Regions from separate parts of the Azospirillum lipoferum 4B genome, predicted to be linked through region 2. Evidence: riboswitches for the same ligand, from Rfam matches in the RefSeq annotation. Region 2 holds a riboswitch; each other region holds the start of a gene.
What was found. A riboswitch is a leader RNA that binds a small molecule or an ion and turns the genes downstream of it on or off. The one in region 2 is predicted to bind thiamine pyrophosphate.

Region 1 (4,144 bases), 920 kb from region 2:
GAGATCAGGTACGCGGGGTGAGTGGGGACGTTGATGCCCCCTCCCCATCCCTCCCCCGCCTTCGGCAGGAGAGGGGGTAGGAGCTTTGCGAAAGCTGTGTGAAGGAGCGGCGGCAGTCCCCTCTCCCGCGTTAGCGGGGGAGGGTTAGGGAGGGGGCATCACTGTCGGGACCTCACTCACTCCGCCGGCTGGTAAATCTCCCCGCCCGACTCGCGGAACTTCTGCGACATCTCGGCCATGCCGGACTCCGCGGCATCGCGGATTTCCTGCGTGATCTTCATCGAACAGAATTTCGGTCCGCACATCGAACAGAAATGCGCGGTCTTGGCCCCTTCGGCGGGCAGGGTCTCGTCGTGGTAGGACATCGCCGTCTCGGGATCGAGCGACAGGGCGAACTGGTCGCGCCAGCGGAAGGAGAAGCGGGCACGCGACATGGCGTCGTCGCGCAATCGGGCCGCCGGGTGGCCCTTGGCGAGGTCGGCGGCATGGGCGGCGATCTTGTAGGCGATGACGCCGGCCTTCACGTCGTCGCGGTCGGGCAGCCCCAGATGTTCCTTCGGCGTGACGTAGCAGAGCATCGCCGTGCCGAACCAGCCGATCATCGCCGCACCGATGGCGCTGGTGATGTGGTCGTAGCCCGGCGCGATGTCGGTCACCAACGGCCCCAGCGTGTAGAAGGGCGCCTCGCCGCACAAGGCCAGCTGCTTCTCGACATTGTGCTTGATCTTGTGCATCGGCACATGGCCCGGCCCTTCGATCATCACCTGCACGTCCCGCGCCCAGGCGATCTTCGTCAACTCGCCCAATGTCTCCAACTCGGCGAACTGGGCGGCATCGTTGGCGTCGGCCTGGCTGCCCGGCCGCAACCCGTCCCCCATCGACAGCGCCACGTCATAGGCGCGGCAGATTTCGACGATGTCGGCGAAATGGTCGTAGAGGAAACTCTCGCGGTGATGCGCCAGACACCATTTGGCGATGATCGAGCCGCCGCGCGAGACGATGCCGGTCACCCGCTTCGCGGTCAGCGGGATATGGGCCAGCCGCAGCCCGGCGTGGATGGTGAAGTAATCGACGCCCTGCTCCGCCTGCTCGATCAGCGTGTCGCGGAACAGTTCCCAGGTCAGGTCCTCCGCCCTGCCCTTCACCTTTTCCAGCGCCTGATAGATCGGCACCGTTCCGATGGGCACCGGCGAGTTGCGCAGGATCCATTCGCGGGTCTGGTGAATGTCGGAGCCGGTGGAGAGATCCATCACGGTGTCGGCCCCCCAGCGGATCGACCAGACCATCTTCTCCACCTCCTCCTCGATCGAGGAGGTCACGGCGGAGTTGCCGATGTTGGCGTTGATCTTGGTCAGGAAGTTCCGGCCGATGATCATCGGCTCCGACTCGGGGTGGTTGACGTTGGACGGGATGATCGCCCGCCCGCGCGCCACCTCGTCGCGGACGAATTCCGGCGTGATGAAGTCGGGAATCTCGGCCCCGAAATCCTCACCGTCGCGGATTGTCTCCAGCGCCGCGGCGCGGCCGAGATTCTCGCGGACGGCGATGTATTCCATTTCCGCGGTGACGATGCCGGCGCGGGCATAGGCCATCTGCGTGACGGCCCCGCCGCCCTTGGCGCGCAGCACGCCACCGGCCGTCGTTTCCACATCGCCACGGGCCAGGATCCAGTCGCGGCGGTGCTTGGCCAGCCCGGCCCGCACATCGATGGCCACAGCCTCGTCGGTGTAGGGACCGGAGGCGTCGTAGACGGTCAGCGGCGGCTCGCCGCCCGACAGCGCGATTTCGCGCATGGCGACGCGCAGATCGGGAAAGCGCGTGCCCGGCAGATGAATTTTCCGCGACGACGGCAGCGGGCCGGTCGAAATGCGGAGGGCGGTTTCGTTGAAGTCCTTAGGCATTGGGTTTCTCCGTCGGAGTTGGGCGGACAAACCCGGGACTGCGGACGGAGGTGCGGTGTCTTCGTGCGGGCCGTTCCCCGACATGACGGGTCTGATACGGCCGGACGGGGCGAGAATCGGCCCGTCACGAGGTCCCTCCCTTCGCCGGTATGACCCGGATCAGGTTCGAAGGGTCACCACGCTGCCGGTGACGCTTGGCGCCGTCCGGCCGTTGGTATCTCAGCCCCCTGTCGGGACCCCCCTGGAATGCGCCCATCCTGCCGGGACGGACGGCCCCTGTCAAAAGGAAAGAACTGCGAACGATCCGCCGGCCATACTGTATGGAACGCGCGTCACATCCAGCGTTTCAGACGGACATAGATCATCGGCAGCAATGCCGACAGCAGCATCAGCCCCAGGGCACTGGGATAGCCGAAGGGCGAGTCGGTCCCCGGCATCTCTTCGAAATTCATGCCGCAGATGCTGGCGACCAGGGTCGGCGGGAACAGCAGGACGGTCAGGACCGAGACGATCTTGACGATCTCGTTCTGCTCCACATTGATCTGGCCCAGCGCAGTGTCCAGCGCCAACGCGACCTTGCCGGATAGGAAACGGGCATACTGGTCGAGCCCGCGCAGGTCCTGCAGCGTCGTCTTGGCCCAGCGCCGTGTCGCCTTGCCGGAGTTCCAGCCGTCGCCGCGCGCCAGGAAATCGGTCATGCGCGACAGGCTGGCCAAGCTGAGGCGGGCCTTGCCGATCAGGTGGCCGGCATGGCCGATGCGCTTCAGCGTCTGGGCGTCGTCCAGCGTCTCGCCACGCGAGCGCAGCTTGCGCCCGCGGAAGAAGCGGCGGTTCAGCACGTCCAGCTCCACCCCGGTCCGCCGCAGCACGGCCGAGGTGCGGTCGACCATCCCGTCCACCAGCGCCGCCAGAACCAGTTCGCCACGGGAGGCGGGCACCTGCCCATGGGAGGCGCGGCGGCGGAAGGCCAGCAGGGCCTGCGGATCGATGTCGTGGATGGTGACCAGCCGGCGCCCGGCCAGCACGAAGCTGACCGTTGCGATGCGCGGCTCGTCGGTGTCGGCCCAGACCAGGGCGGTGACGGTCATGGTCAGGGCGCCGCCGGCGATCCGCAGGCGGCTCGACTCCTCAATCTCCGCCATCTGCTCGCGGGTGGGCAGGCTGGTGCCGATCAGCGCCTCCGCCCGCGCCAGCTCCTCGGCGGTCGGATCGATCAGGTCCAGCCAGACGGTGGCCTCGGGCAGCGGCTCCGCCCCCTCCGCGGCCTCTCTGGCCCAGCGCAGCAGACCGACGTCATTGACGAAGACATGCAGCAAGGCCGTGCTCCTTGCGTGGTTGGCGGCGGCGCGTCGGGTTGTCAGGTCATCCGGCCGCCGCGTCTTGGCTTCACCGGCGGCGGCACCTTCCCCTCGGTGTCGAGGTCCAGCGGCGTGCCTTCCGCCCGCAACGCCTGCTCGAGCTTGCGGCGGAAGGCACCGCCGTCCCGCTTGGCATCCAGGAAATGGCCGACCGCCTCCTTGGCGGCATCGCTGTCGTAGGGGACCTTGCCCAACGCCGCCAGCTTGGCGCGCTCCACCAGCTTCGGGTCCATCCTGTCGCGGATGGCCTTCATCTGGCGGAGCAGGTCCTTGCGCAGGTCGCTCATCGGCCCCCCGTTCGCAGCATCAGGCCTTGCCGATCAGGGTGCCGGCGCCACCCTCGGTGAAGATCTCCAGCAGCAGCGCATGCGGCACGCGGCCATCGAGGATAACAGCGGCGTCGACGCCCTGCTCCACCGCGCCGATGCAGGTCTCGATCTTCGGAATCATGCCGCCGGATGCGGTGCCGTCGGCGATGGCCTTGTGGGCATCCTCCAGCGACATCTTCTCGATCAGCTTCTTGTCCTTGTCGAGGACACCGGCAACGTCGGTCAGCAGGAAGAAGCGCGCCGCCTTCACCGCCGCCGCGACCGCGCCGGCCGCCGTGTCGGCGTTGATGTTGTAGGTGTCGCCGTTGACGTCAAAGCCGACCGGCGCGATCACCGGAATGATGTCCGACTGCGCCAGAGCATGCAGGATCTGCGGGTTGACCTTGTACGGCTCACCGACGAAGCCGAGGTCCAGCACCCGCTCGATGTTGCTGTCGGGGTCGCGCTGCACGCGCTCCAGACGGCGGGCGGTGATCAGGTTGCTGTCCTTGCCCGACAGGCCGACGGCACGGCCGCCGGCGCCGTTGATAGCGGCGACGATCTGCTTGTTGATGGA
Region 2 (4,144 bases):
CCTCGCGCTCCGATTCCGCCCAGACCAGATAGTCGCGTCCGCGTGCCCATTCGACGGCCAGCGGATGGGCGGCGTCGATCTCGCCGATCTGCTGGTTGACCATGGTGACCAGCCATTCCTTGTCGCCGGGGTTGCGGCGGTCGGTCAGGATCAGGATTTGCGGGCGGCGGCGGCTCTGCGCCTCGGTCAGGCGCTGTTGCACCTCGACCTGCTTCTTGCGCAACTCCACCATGTCGCGCACCAGCTCCTCGATCTCGCCATGGAGGCTCTCCTCCTCCCGGTGCAGGCGGTGGATGGTCGCGTCCAGCTTGTCCAGCGTGCCGCGGACGCCGCGGACGCGCTGCCGGGCCTGCGACACCCGCTGCTCGACCGACAGCAGAACGTTGCCGAGCCACGCGCCGATGGCGATGATGCCCAGGATGATGATGAAGTTGATCATCATGTGGCGGCACCGGAAGTGGCGGCATCGGAAGTGGCGGAATTGGCCTTGGCGCGCGCCGTCGCCGGGGGCTGGGGCGCCCCACCCTTCCCGCCGCCGCCCTTCACGCCGCCACCCCGCGCGTCGCCGCGCATGAACGACTTCTGGAAGCCCAGTTTGAAGGGAAAGGCGACGTCGACCATCTGCTTGGCCTCGTCGAAGCTGGAGGCCCACACCTCCGCCACATTGGCGCAGCGCCAGATGGGGTTCACCGGTCCGCGGTCGCCGGCGGCTCTCGCTGCGGCCGACGCCTTTTCCTGCGTGACGGTCGCGACGAACTTCATCAGGCCGGACTGCGGATCGCCGACCTCATGCACGAACAGCGGCGGCTGTTCCGCCAGATCCCTGATCTGCTTTTCCGCCTTGCGGATATCGGTTTCCAGCCGGTGCCGTTCGGAAGACTGACTGTTGCGGCGCTGGACCAGGTTGTTGACGCGGTTCTGAAGCTCATGCGCCTCGGCATGCAGCACATAGACGCGGTTTTCGATCTGCTCCAGCCCGCTGCTCTTTTCCAGGATGTTCGGCAGGAAATCCTTCAGCATCATGGCGACCGGGACGGCGGCCAGCATGATGATGACGATGGCGATCAGGAACAGCGTCGTGTTCGACATCCGCCCGCCCGTTCTCCTCCGGAAATCCGCATCGACCGACCTGCCGGAATCGGCGCGGTCTGCACCGGTGCGGATCTTCGAAGATCAACGAACAATCCAAACCCGTCAACGAATCGTCGCGGCTTCGTTCGATATTCGTCAAAAATGGGTCAGGATGCCGCCATCTCCGCCACCCGCTTCACCGCGTCGCGCACCGGTCCCGGCCGCCGCTCGTCCGCCAGGGTGGTGAACCAATGCTCCGGCGGGTTGCGGCCGGCGGCGCGGTTCCAGGTCAGGGCGCGCAGCACCCCCTCCGCCTCCGCCGTCGGTGGCACGGCGGGGTCGATGCCGTTCATCACCGCCCAGATGCCGGTCCAGCAGCGCCCGACCGACCATGGATTGTAACCGCCGCCGCCGACCACCAGCACCCGCGGCGCCAGCGGCAGCAGGGCGGCCACCGCCTCCCACAGCGCATGGTTGGACAGCTCCAGCCGGCTCAGGGGATCCTCGGCCAGGGCGTCGGCGCCGGTCTGGATCACCATCGCCTGCGGACGGAAGGCGCGGGCCAGCGGCAGCACCGCCGCCTCCATCGCATGCTCCATCTCGCTGTCGTTGAAACCGGGCGGGACCGGCAGGTTGCGGGCCATGCCGCCGGCCCGGTCCTCCGCCTTGCCGGTGTAGGGCCAGCGCCCGTCCTCGTGGATGGAGATGGTGAGCACCCGGTCGTCGTCGGCGAAGGCCTCCTCCACCCCGTCGCCATGGTGGGCGTCGAGATCGACATAGAGCACCCGCTCCAGCCCATGGTCGAGCAGCTCCAGGATGCCCAGCACCGGCGCGTTGAAATAGCAGAAGCCGCTGGCCCGGTCGCGGCGCGCATGGTGGGTGCCGGCGGCCGGCGCATAGACCAGCCCGGCCGGACGGTCGCCCAGGATTCGCGCCGCCTGCAGGGCCGACCCGCTGCTGTGGGCCGGCCGCCGGAACATCTCGGCGAAGACCGGATTCTCCAGCTTGCCCAGATTGTGGCGGGCCGCCGTCGCCTCGTCCACCCGCTGCTCCGCCTCCGCCCGCTTCAGTGCGGCGATGTAGTCCGCGGTGTGGAAGCGCGCCAGTTCGCGTTCGCTCGCCACATGGGTGTCGAGATAGATGTCGTCGGGCAGCCAGCCCATGGCGCGGCTGAGGTCGATCACGGTCGATACGCGCGGGATCGCCAGCGGATGCTTCGGGCCATAGGTCGAGCCGCGATAGATCTCGCCGCCGATGAACAGCGGGGTGCGGAGAGGCGTGGTCAGGGGAGGATCTCCATCGGTCCCGCCAGAAACTAGGCGGTGACGCGCTCCGGTCAAGCGGCGCCCGCGCTTCCACGCTCCGGAAGGGCTTCCGGCAATGCTTGCGGTCACGGATCGTCCGCGCCTATAGTCGCCGCCTTCACTGGGGGGAGCCGATGGGCGGCTGAGAGGTCCCGTTGCGGGACGACCCCTGGAACCTGATCCGGTTCATGCCGGCGTAGGGATCAGTGATGCCGGACCGCAAGCGCTTCCTCTCCGCACTCCCGCCATGCCTGCCCCGATGATGGCCCCGATGATGGCGATCACGCCGCTTTCGGTGACCGTCTCGCGTGCGCGGCTGACCTATGGCGGCACGCTGCTGTTCTCCGACCTGACGCTGGAGCTGCAAGCGGGACGGACCACCTGCCTGCTGGGGCCGAGCGGCGTCGGCAAGACCACGCTGCTGCGCATCCTCGCCGGGCTGGCGGAGCCGGAGCCACCGACCTGCGTCTCAACCGGCGACGGACAGCCCCTGGCCGGCCGTATCGCCTATATGGCGCAGCAGGATTTGCTGCTGCCCTGGCTGACGGTTCAGGACAATGTCCTGCTGGGCGACCGGCTGCGCCACCTCCGCCCCGATGCCGCGCGGGTGGAACGCGCCCGCGCGCTGCTCGACCGCGTCGGTCTGGCGGGACGCGAGCGCGACCGACCGGCCGCCCTGTCCGGCGGGCAGCGCCAGCGGGTCGCGCTCGCCCGCACGCTGATGGAGGACAAGCCGCTGGTCCTGATGGACGAGCCCTTCTCCGCGCTCGACGCCATCACCCGCCTGCGGCTGCAGGAGACGGCGGCGGAAACGCTGGCCGGCCGCACCGTCCTGATGGTCACCCACGACCCGCTGGAGGCACTTCGCATCGGCGACCGCCTGCATGTGATGACCGGCCGCCCCGCCGTCATGGGGCCGGCGCTGGAACCGTCCGGCCCCGTGCCGCGCCCGGTCGACGATCCCGGATTGCTGGCGCTGCAGGCGGAGCTGTTGCGGAGGCTGGCGGAATGAGGGCGCTGCTGCGCGCCGCCGTCACCCTCGCCGTGCTGGTCGCCGGCTGGCAGGCGCTGGTCTGGGCCACCGGCCTGCCGCGTTACCTGCTGCCCGGTCCACTGGCGGTGGCGGATGCAATGCGGCGGCAGGCGCCCCTGCTGTGGAGCCATGGGCTGACGACGCTGACCGAGATCCTGATCGGGCTGGTGGCCGGCGTGGCTCTGGGCAGCGTGAGCGCGCTGCTGCTGGCGCGGTTCCGCACCGCGCGGCGCTGGCTGATGCCGCTGTTGCTGGTCAGTCAGGCGATCCCGGTCTTCGCGCTGGCTCCCCTGCTGGTGCTTTGGCTGGGCTACGGCATGGCGTCCAAGATCGCCATGGCGGTGCTGGTCATCTATTTCCCGGTGACGACCGCGCTGTTCGACGGGCTGCGCCGCACCGATCCCGGCTGGCTCGACCTTGCCCGCACCATGGGCGCCTCGCCTGCCGCGATCCTGTGGAACATCCGCCTGCCCGCCGCGCTGCCCGCCTTCTGGTCCGGCGTGCGGGTGGCCGCGGCGGTGGCGCCCATCGGCGCGGTGATCGGCGAATGGGTGGGGTCGTCCTCCGGCCTCGGCTATCTGATGCTGCACGCCAACGCCCGCATGCAGATCGACCTTCTGTTCGCCGCCGTGCTGGTGCTGGGGCTGTTCGCAGTGACGCTCTATGCCGCCGTCGACGCGCTGGCCCGCCGCGCCCTGCCCTGGCAACCCGATTCCCAACCGGCCGAAGACGCCAA
Region 3 (4,144 bases), on a different replicon from region 2:
AGCGACGCAACTCATGCGCGCGGAAGGTCTTCAGATAGCCGGTCAGCCCCAGACGCACCATCTCGGCGTCATAGCCGGTGACGATGGGCAGCAACCGCTCCGCCCGGCGGCGCCATGGGTCCTCGCGGTCGAGCAGCCGCTGGATCGCCACATCGATCACCGCGACGATGTGCGCCGTCGGCAGCGTTTTCAGATAGCCGCGCGCCGCCGCCCGGACCGTCGCCGCGACCCGCTCCACCTGCCCGGAATCCAGCACCGGCACCGCCACGCGCAACGCCGCAGCGCCCGACCCGAAGGTCAGCACGCGCCGCTCCACCGCATCCGGCGGCAGGCCGGGCAGATGGCCTGCCAGTTCCGGTTCGTCGCGGAAGGCCAAGGCCGCGGTCCCGTTCAACCGCGCGCGGCGGCGAGGAAATCCTCCACCGCCAGCGAACAGCCCTTGGCCTGCGCCCCGGCGACGCGGCCCAGCAGGCGGAACCCGCCCTCCTCCAGGATGCCGGCGTCCTCGGTCAGGATGGCGGCGACGGAGTTGACGTGGGCCAGATCATGGTGCACCAGCACGCCCATACCGCCGGCCGGCACGTCCCGCCCGGACAAGGGATCGACGACGCGGCTGCGGATCCAATGCGGGCCGGATTTCAGCGACGGGCAGACCGCGTTGCCGTCGTCGTAGAACTGAGTGCTCAGCTCCGTCATGCCGTACATGTTGATGCAGCGCTGGCGCGGCACGCCGAAGAATTCGGCCAGCTGGCCATAGAACTCGTCCGGTTCCAGTTCGCGCGACTGGCCCTTGAAGCCGCCGGTGTCGAGGATGCGGCTCCCCTCCGGCAGGGCGAAACGGCGTCCGTCGCGCGCCATGGCGTCCATCAGATGCACGAATCCGTAGCTGGCGCCCAGCAGCGCGAAGGGCAGCCCCGACCGTTCGGCGGCATCCAACCGGTCGTAGAGCCCGGCGGTGTCGATGCCCGCCTCGCCGATCCAATGGCGGCTGTCCGGCGTGCCGCACTCCGCCCGCGCCAGCTCCAGGTAATGGGCGAGCGAGGAGTTCGGCATCGCCGTCTCGGTCGGGAACAGGATGCCCATCGCCATCCGCTCTGCCTCCTGCATGAAGCGGCGGCGGAAGTTGAGCAGCATGGAGCGGTCATAGACCGTCAGGGTAGTGTGGTGGATCTGGCCGCGGATGCCGCCCTTGGTCGTGCCGCTGGTCATGAAGATGCGGGCGGACTCCTCCGCCGGGCGGCAGCTGAGCGTCAGGTCCTTGAAGGCGTTGATCGGCACCGCCGGGATGTCGCGCCAGCTCTTCACCCCGCGCGGCGTCCGGCCGCGCTGCATGGCGAAGCGGCGATAGGGCTGGTTGTGCTCGAACTGATGGGCGAACACCGCCAGCGCCAGGGCGTTGAAGGCCTCGTCGGCCGCCGCCCCGGTTCCGATGTCGGCCTCCATGAAGGCCAGGACCCTGTCGTAGATCACGCTGTCGTAGATCGCGCTCACCGCCGCACTCCCCGCCCCGATTTCTCCATGCGGCACCGACCGATGGAGCAACAAACGAATCCGGGACAAGCCTGTGGGGGTATGGATCTGCGCGTCGGCCGCAAAGGCCTTCTCGTCCCGCATCCCTACGCCGGCATGACCCGGATCAGGTTCGAAGGGTTGCCGCGTCGCCTGGACGCGAAGGACCGGGCCGGCGGGTGTCTCAGCCTCCTGAACGAGGCTCCCCTGGGAACGGGACGGAGCCTAGAAGACCATCGCGCCGTCTGTCAACGGCGGGGATGTCGGCTTTGCGGAGGGCGGAAAGGACGGCGCATTGATGATTTTCGCTCTCCGCCCTTTTGTGCCGCTGCCACCCTGTGCCGCAGCAAATCCGATATCGGCTTGGGTGGATCGGCCCTCTCTTCAAGGAGACGCAGATGACCGTTCGCAGATTCGCCATGACGGACGTATCGCTGGAGCGCACGCCCAGACAAGACGCCGATGACCTTGGCCCCGTGCAACGCCTCCCATAGCCGGAGGGTTATACCGCCCACGCGCTACGCTGGCGGCGCCACGTCTCCTCGAATGCCATTGGAAAGGTTGCCCAGGGTGGAATGCATTCGTTTACGGTTAGGACTTACGCCAAAACAACCGCTCCCTCTGGCTGTCGGGCGAGATGGTGTAAGATCCAGCGATTGAAGCGATGTTCAAACGAGGTTCCAGGCAAATGACCTGTTGACAGCCCCATGAGTGTGTAATAATGGTATCGACACACAGACGGATAGCGCCATGCCAACCAGTACCCGCTTTGTTGTTGCCGTTCACATCTTGACCTGTCTTGCGGTAACGGATGGCAAGCCAATGCGTTCTGAGGATCTGGCTTATTCGGCAAACACAGGTGCGGTCGTTGTGCGGGGACTTTTATCCCGTTTGAATGATGCGGGATTGACACGGTCGCAGCTTGGAGCTGGAGGGGGTTCTTTGCTGGCAAAGCCGGCCAACGAGATACGGTTGCTCGATGTCTATCGAGCCGTTGAAGATACCGAATTGTTTTCGCTGCATCGGACCCCACCCTGTGAGAACTGTGCCGTTGGCGGCAACATTCTTGCGGCTCTAAAGCCAACCTTGTTGCGTGCACGCACAGCACTCGAAGATGAACTCGCAAAGGCAACCATTGCAGATATCGCTGCCGATGTGGCGGCGATTGGCAGGTTTTCCATTCCACTCGTCTGGTGATCTGGCACGCCAATAAATGTCGTTACGTCAACAACACACAGTCATTTCGGCGCCCAGGGCGCCGAAATGACTGCCGAAACACTGATCAGCCTTCGGGGCGCTGACGGTTTTCATCTCCTCAAGCCCCTGCTTCTAAAGGACAAAGCTATGAGTATTGGTATCATCGGTTCTGGCGCCCTTGGCTCCAACGTTGCACGCGCTCTTGCTAAAAAGGGCATTTCTGCAACAATCTCAAACAGTCGCGGTCCGCAATCCTTGGCCTCGCTGGTTGAAGAACTGGGCCCCTCGATCAAAGCGGGAACGGTTGAGGAGGCAGCAAGCGCCGACATCGTTTTCGCCGCCGTGCGCTGGGTTGATGTGGAGAAGGTGTTCACCAACTTGCCGGCGTGGAATGGCCGCATCGTCATTGATGGCACCAACCCGGTAGAGTTCATCGATCCCAATTCACCCGACGCCACAGATCCGAGCAATCCGCTTGCAGCCTATGGCATCAAGGCGGTCGATCTGAATGGCAAACATTCCAGCGAAATATTCCACCAGTTTGTTCCGGGCGCTCGGGTCGTCAAGGCGTTCAACCACCTTGATGTCAACGTTCTGAAGGAGCCGGAGGTGGCGAGCGGCAAGCGCGTGCTGTTCTATTCAGGTGATGACGCCGCTGCAAAGGCCGAAATCCGCAAGATCATCAAGGATATGGGTTTCGCCCCGGTTGACCTTGGCGCGCTTGACGTCGGCGGCCCGCTGGCATCCCTGCCCTTCGGTCCATTGTCGGCGCAAAACTTCATCCGAATATAAGCGCAGGGCCGGTATCGACTGTCTCCAGATCCCGCTGGGCCGCGGCTGCAGCCCCCCAACCAGGGTTGCATAGCGGCATCAGGGCAACGAGTCCAGGTTAATGCGATGAAGGTGTAAGCAGGTTTGCCAGGACGTTTGGGTCCCAGCCTGCGAGCTTTCTGGTTGATTTGATGGAGTGTTTTCCCTTTCCCACGCGGACGGCATTGATGGCGAAGTGGCGGACGACGGCCATGTTCCGGGCGCCGTGTCCTTTTCGCAGGCGGTGATCTTCGCGGAAGGTGACGTCGAGGACCCAGTGCAGGCAGTTTTCGATGCCCCAGTGCCCGCGCACAGCTTGTTCGAGGCGGTGGGAGGTGAGCGCGGCCGAACTGAGGAAGAGGCGCCGCATGGTGCTTACGCTGCCGGCCTTTTCGACGACGCTCTCGACCAGGGCGATGGTCTTGAGGTGAGGGAAGCGGGGTTCGTCGGGATAGCGCCGGTCGCCCGACAGCCAGTCGACCTCCTGGCTGACGGCATAGCGGCGGCTCTCGATCCGGCCATGGCCTTTGTCGACAGCGGTGTGCTCGGCGATCCGGGCCTCGGGATCATCGAAGTAACGGCCGATCTCGGCGAACAGGGTTGGTTGATTGGCCTTTACCGCCAGCAG
Region 4 (4,144 bases), on a different replicon from region 2:
TGGACCAGAAAATCCAGGGCAAGGGCCTGACGGATGTGGGCATGGCGATGACGGGCTGCCTCGGCTTCTGCTCCGCCGGGCCGCTGATGGTGGTGTATCCGGAGGGCATCTGGTATCGCCCGGAAACACCGGAGGACATCGACGAGATCGTCGAGTCGCATCTGGTCGGGGACACGCCGGTGGAGCGGTTGGTGATGGTGCTGACGCGGTGAGGCGGAGGCTTCGGATGCCCCCACCTAACCTCCCCCGCTGGGCGGGGGAGGGACTGCCGCAGCCTTCCCGAACAAGCACTTGTCCCCTCCCCCGCCCAGCGGGGGAGGGTTAGGGAGGGGGCACCGTCAGCCGACGCTTAACAAAATCCCACGCCTATCAGACCTGCGGTTGCGGCATTGGGACGCGGGCGGATTTGCCCATATTGTGGGCAACCTCCGCCATTGCCCGTCCGAACCGATCCCATGACCGACGCCGAAACCGCCGACCTGCTGCCTGCCGAGGCCGATTCGGTTCCCTATGCCGTCGGCTGCTTCCTGGCCGCGATCCTGCTGTTCGCGGCGATGGACACGCTGATCAAGTTCCTGACCGCCGGCTACCCGGTGCCGCAGTTGATGTTCGTGCGCTCGCTGGTCGCCTTCCTGCTGGTGGGCGGCTACACCCTGTGGCGCGGCGGCGGAATCGCGGCGATGCGGACGCAGCGGCCCTGGGGGCATGTCTGGCGCGCCTTCGCCGGGCTGATCTCCATGGGATGCTTCTTCTATGCGTTCCGGGAACTGCCGCTGGCCGATGTCTATGTGCTGAGCTTCGCCGGGCCGCTGTTCATCACCGCGCTGTCCGCCCCGCTGCTGGGGGAGCCGGTGGGTTGGCGGCGCTGGGTGGCGGTGGTGGTCGGGTTTGGCGGCGTGGTGGTGATGGCGCAGCCGTCGGCCGGGGCGCCGCTGGTGCCGGTGCTGGTCGGGCTGTGCGCCGCGCTGTTCTATGCGCTGGCGGCGCTGGCCGTGCGCGGCCTGTCGCGGACCGAGACCAGCGCGTCGATCGTGCTCTATCTGCTGCTGACGACGACGGTGGTCAGCGGCGCGCTGACGGTTCCCGTCTGGATCGCGCCGACCGCCGACGCGCTGGGTCTTATGGCGCTGGTCGGGGTGCTGGGTGCGGGGGCGCAGGTGCTGCTGACCCAGGCCTTCCGCCGCGCGCCGCCGGCGGTGGTGGCGCCCTTCGAATATACCGGCATGGTCTGGGCCAGCCTGTTCGGCTGGATGGTGTTCGGCGACCTGCCGACCGCGCCGGTGCTGCTCGGTGCCATGGTCATCATCGGCAGCGGGCTCTATATCCTGCATCGTGAAACCATGGTGGCGCGCCGCCGGCTGGGTTCTTGACAGGACAGGGCCGGCGGCGACACTCTCGCCGCCTGTTCACGGCTGGGGTGCCTGTGCGGATGCCGGATCGGCGGATGCGCGGGCTGAGACAACACCCATCGAACCTGATCCGGGTCATGCCGGCGAAGGGAGCCGACCGGAACCCGACGGACCGGCCGTAAATGCCCCGTCCCCTCCGCGTCGCTCCGCTTGCCGGCGCGTGTTGAGGAGTTTTCGGTCATGCGGCGTGCGCTTCCCCTTCTGATCGGCCTGCTGGCCGCATCCTCCTGTCTGTCGTCCGCCGCCCGCGCCGACGACACGCTGTCCTTTCCGGTGCTGGTGCCGCTGACCGGCTTCCTGTCGCTGGAGGGCACCAGCCAGCGCAACGGTGCCGTCCTGGCGCTGAAGCAGACCCCGGCCGGGATCGCCATCGCCTCCGAAGTCGTCGACACCGGCACCTCGCCCGAGGCGGCGGTGACGGCGCTGGAGCGCGCGGCCGGCAGCGGCACGGTCGGGGCGGTCGCCGCCAGCATGCTCGGCACCCAGATGCTGGCGATGCTGCCGCTGGCGCAGGAGCTGAAGCTGCCGCTGGTCACCGTCTCGGGCACCGCCTCGATCACCGAGCAGGGCAACCCCTGGGTCTTCCGCTTCTTCCCCGGCGATGCCGTGACCAAGGCCGCCCATGCCCGCTATGTGGTGGAGGAGCTGGGCAAGCGGCAGCCGGCCGTCATCTACCAGACCACCGCCTATGGCCAGAGCGGCAAGACCCATCTCGACGCCGCCTTCAAGGCTCTGGGCGTCACCCCCGTCTTCGAGGAGGGGGTGGACCCCGCCGCCAAGGACCTGCTGCCGGTGTTGACCAAGGCGCTGGCCGCCAAGCCCGACGTGCTGGTGCTGCATCTGCATTCCGGCCCGACCGCGTTGCTGCTGCGGCAGGCGGCGTCCAGCGGGGTGGCGGTGCCCATCGTCGCCGGCTCCGCCATGCATCAGCCGAGCACCGCCGCCCTGCTGGAACCGGCGGAGCTGAAGGGCGTCTGTGCCGAGACCGCGGCCTCGCCCATCTCCGGCGGCACGCCGGAGGTCAAGGCCTTTACCGATGCCTACCGCACCGTCTTCGGCAAGGAGCCGGATGCCTTCGCGCTCGGCCAGTATGATGGCATGACCATGGTGCTGGAGGCGGTGAAGGCCGGCGCCCGCGGCCCCGACGCGATCCGCAAGGCTCTGTCGTCGGAGACCTTCAAGGGCCTCGCCATGACCTACAAGTCCGACGGCAAGGGCAACATGGCCCATTCCGCCGTCATCGTCTGCTATGACGGGACCAGCCGCGTGCCGGTGCTGGCGAAGCGCTACGACGACCCCGCACTCGCGGCGAAGTGAGCGGATGGCGGCGCTTCAACTGCTGGTCAACGGGGTGGCGCTGGGGGCGGCCTATGCGCTGGTGGCGCTGGGATTCGTGCTGGTGCTGAACGCCACCTCGGCGGTGAATTTCGCCCAGGGCGATCTGGTCATGGCCGGCGGGCTGCTGGCGGTGGCGCTGGCGCCCCTGATCCCGCTGCCGGGCATCGCCCTGCTGCCGGTGGTGCTGGCGCTGATGGCGGGACTGGGGCTGCTGCTGGCGCTGGCGGCCTATCTGCCGCTGCGCCGCCGGCCGCCGGTGTCGGTCTTCATCAGCACCATCGCCATCGGCATCATCCTGCAGAACGGCGCCGCCATCCTGTTCGGGCCGGAGCCGCGCGCTGCGCCGCCGCTGCTCGGCGACGACACCCTTTCCATAGGCGGGCTGGCGGTGCCGGAGCAGTCGCTCGCCATCGTCGCGGTGGCGGCGTTGCTGATCGGCGCGCAGCAATGGGTGTTCGCCCGCACGCAGCTTGGACGCCGGCTGCGCGCCACGGCGCAGGACCCGGAGATGGCGCGGGCCTGCGGCGTGCCGGTCACGGCGATGATCCTGGTGACCTTCGCCATCGGTGCCGCCTGTGCCGGGGCGGCGGGGCTGCTGCTCGCCAACCGCTATTTCGTCACGCCGACCGCGGGCGGGGACCTGATTTTGAAGGCCTACATCGCGGTAACCATCGGTGGCTGGGGGTCGGTGCCGGGGGCTGTGGTGGGGGCGCTGCTGATCGCGCTGTTCGAGGTGGGGGTGTCGTCGGTGCTGTCCTACCCAGTGGCGCTGGGAGCGCTGTACCTGACGCTGCTGGCGATCCTGGTGTTGCGGCCGCAAGGCCTGTTCGGCGAAGCGGTGCGCCGCCGTGGCTGAGCCGCGTCCCCCGGTGAAGATTCCCTCTCCCCCCCGGGGAGAGGGTCAGGGTGAGGGGGATTCGTTTGCCGAACGATCCTCGCGGCGCGTCCCCCTCACCCCAACCCTCTCCCCGGGGGGGAGAGGGAGTAGTGTCGGGGTGGAGAAGCTTGCGCTGCTCGCCGGCGCCCTCGCCCTGCTGGTCTACGCGTTCGCCTTCGCCTCTCCCTATGGGCTGCGCGTGCTGACAGTTGCCGGTGTCTATGCGCTGGCGACCTTCGGGTTCCAGATCGTCTTCGGGCTCGGCGGCGCGTTGTCGCTCGCCCAGGGCGCCTTCTTCGGTGTCGGCGCCTATGTGACGGGCATTCTCGGCAGCCGCTATGGGTTGGGCTTCGAGGCGACCTTTCCGCTGTCGATGCTGGTGCCGCTCCTGCTGGCGCTGCCGGTCGGGCTGGCGGTGCTGCGGCTGGAATCCCACTATTTCGCCCTGGCGACGTTGGGCATCGCGCAGGTTCTGCATTTGCTGGCGGTCAACCTGCCGGAGCTGACCGGCGGCTCCAAC

Region 1: it holds a riboswitch for thiamine pyrophosphate, as region 2 does, so the genes downstream of both, thiC (phosphomethylpyrimidine synthase ThiC) here and AZOLI_RS05905 (ABC transporter ATP-binding protein) in region 2, are expected to answer to the same signal.
Region 3: it holds a riboswitch for thiamine pyrophosphate, as region 2 does, so the genes downstream of both, AZOLI_RS19245 (long-chain-fatty-acid--CoA ligase) here and AZOLI_RS05905 (ABC transporter ATP-binding protein) in region 2, are expected to answer to the same signal.
Region 4: it holds a riboswitch for thiamine pyrophosphate, as region 2 does, so the genes downstream of both, AZOLI_RS16000 (ABC transporter substrate-binding protein) here and AZOLI_RS05905 (ABC transporter ATP-binding protein) in region 2, are expected to answer to the same signal.

The regions. Positions count from the first base shown of each region.
Region 1 covers NC_016622.1:365,738-369,881, reverse strand. The annotation lists gene greB (transcription elongation factor GreB) at 1-21, shown strand, start outside; gene thiC (phosphomethylpyrimidine synthase ThiC) at 177-1,901, opposite strand; TPP riboswitch at 2,021-2,154, opposite strand; gene AZOLI_RS01630 (magnesium transporter CorA family protein) at 2,234-3,217, opposite strand; gene AZOLI_RS01625 (hypothetical protein) at 3,259-3,546, opposite strand; gene argB (acetylglutamate kinase) at 3,566-4,144, opposite strand, start outside.
Region 2 covers NC_016622.1:1,282,592-1,286,735, reverse strand. The annotation lists gene AZOLI_RS05920 (hypothetical protein) at 1-442, opposite strand, end outside; gene AZOLI_RS05915 (hypothetical protein) at 439-1,089, opposite strand; gene AZOLI_RS05910 (acetoin utilization protein AcuC) at 1,239-2,411, opposite strand; TPP riboswitch at 2,490-2,596, shown strand; gene AZOLI_RS05905 (ABC transporter ATP-binding protein) at 2,623-3,387, shown strand; gene AZOLI_RS05900 (ABC transporter permease) at 3,384-4,144, shown strand, end outside.
Region 3 covers NC_016586.1:205,867-210,010, reverse strand. The annotation lists gene AZOLI_RS19250 (acyl-CoA reductase) at 1-376, opposite strand, end outside; gene AZOLI_RS19245 (long-chain-fatty-acid--CoA ligase) at 391-1,491, opposite strand; TPP riboswitch at 1,596-1,728, opposite strand; gene AZOLI_RS31450 (Rrf2 family transcriptional regulator) at 2,260-2,706, shown strand; gene AZOLI_RS19240 (NADPH-dependent F420 reductase) at 2,854-3,498, shown strand; gene AZOLI_RS19235 (ISAs1-like element ISAli14 family transposase) at 3,596-4,144, opposite strand, start outside.
Region 4 covers NC_016585.1:480,037-484,180, forward strand. The annotation lists gene AZOLI_RS15990 ((2Fe-2S) ferredoxin domain-containing protein) at 1-212, shown strand, start outside; gene AZOLI_RS15995 (DMT family transporter) at 456-1,370, shown strand; TPP riboswitch at 1,404-1,518, shown strand; gene AZOLI_RS16000 (ABC transporter substrate-binding protein) at 1,590-2,726, shown strand; gene AZOLI_RS16005 (branched-chain amino acid ABC transporter permease) at 2,731-3,603, shown strand; gene AZOLI_RS16010 (branched-chain amino acid ABC transporter ATP-binding protein/permease) at 3,743-4,144, shown strand, end outside.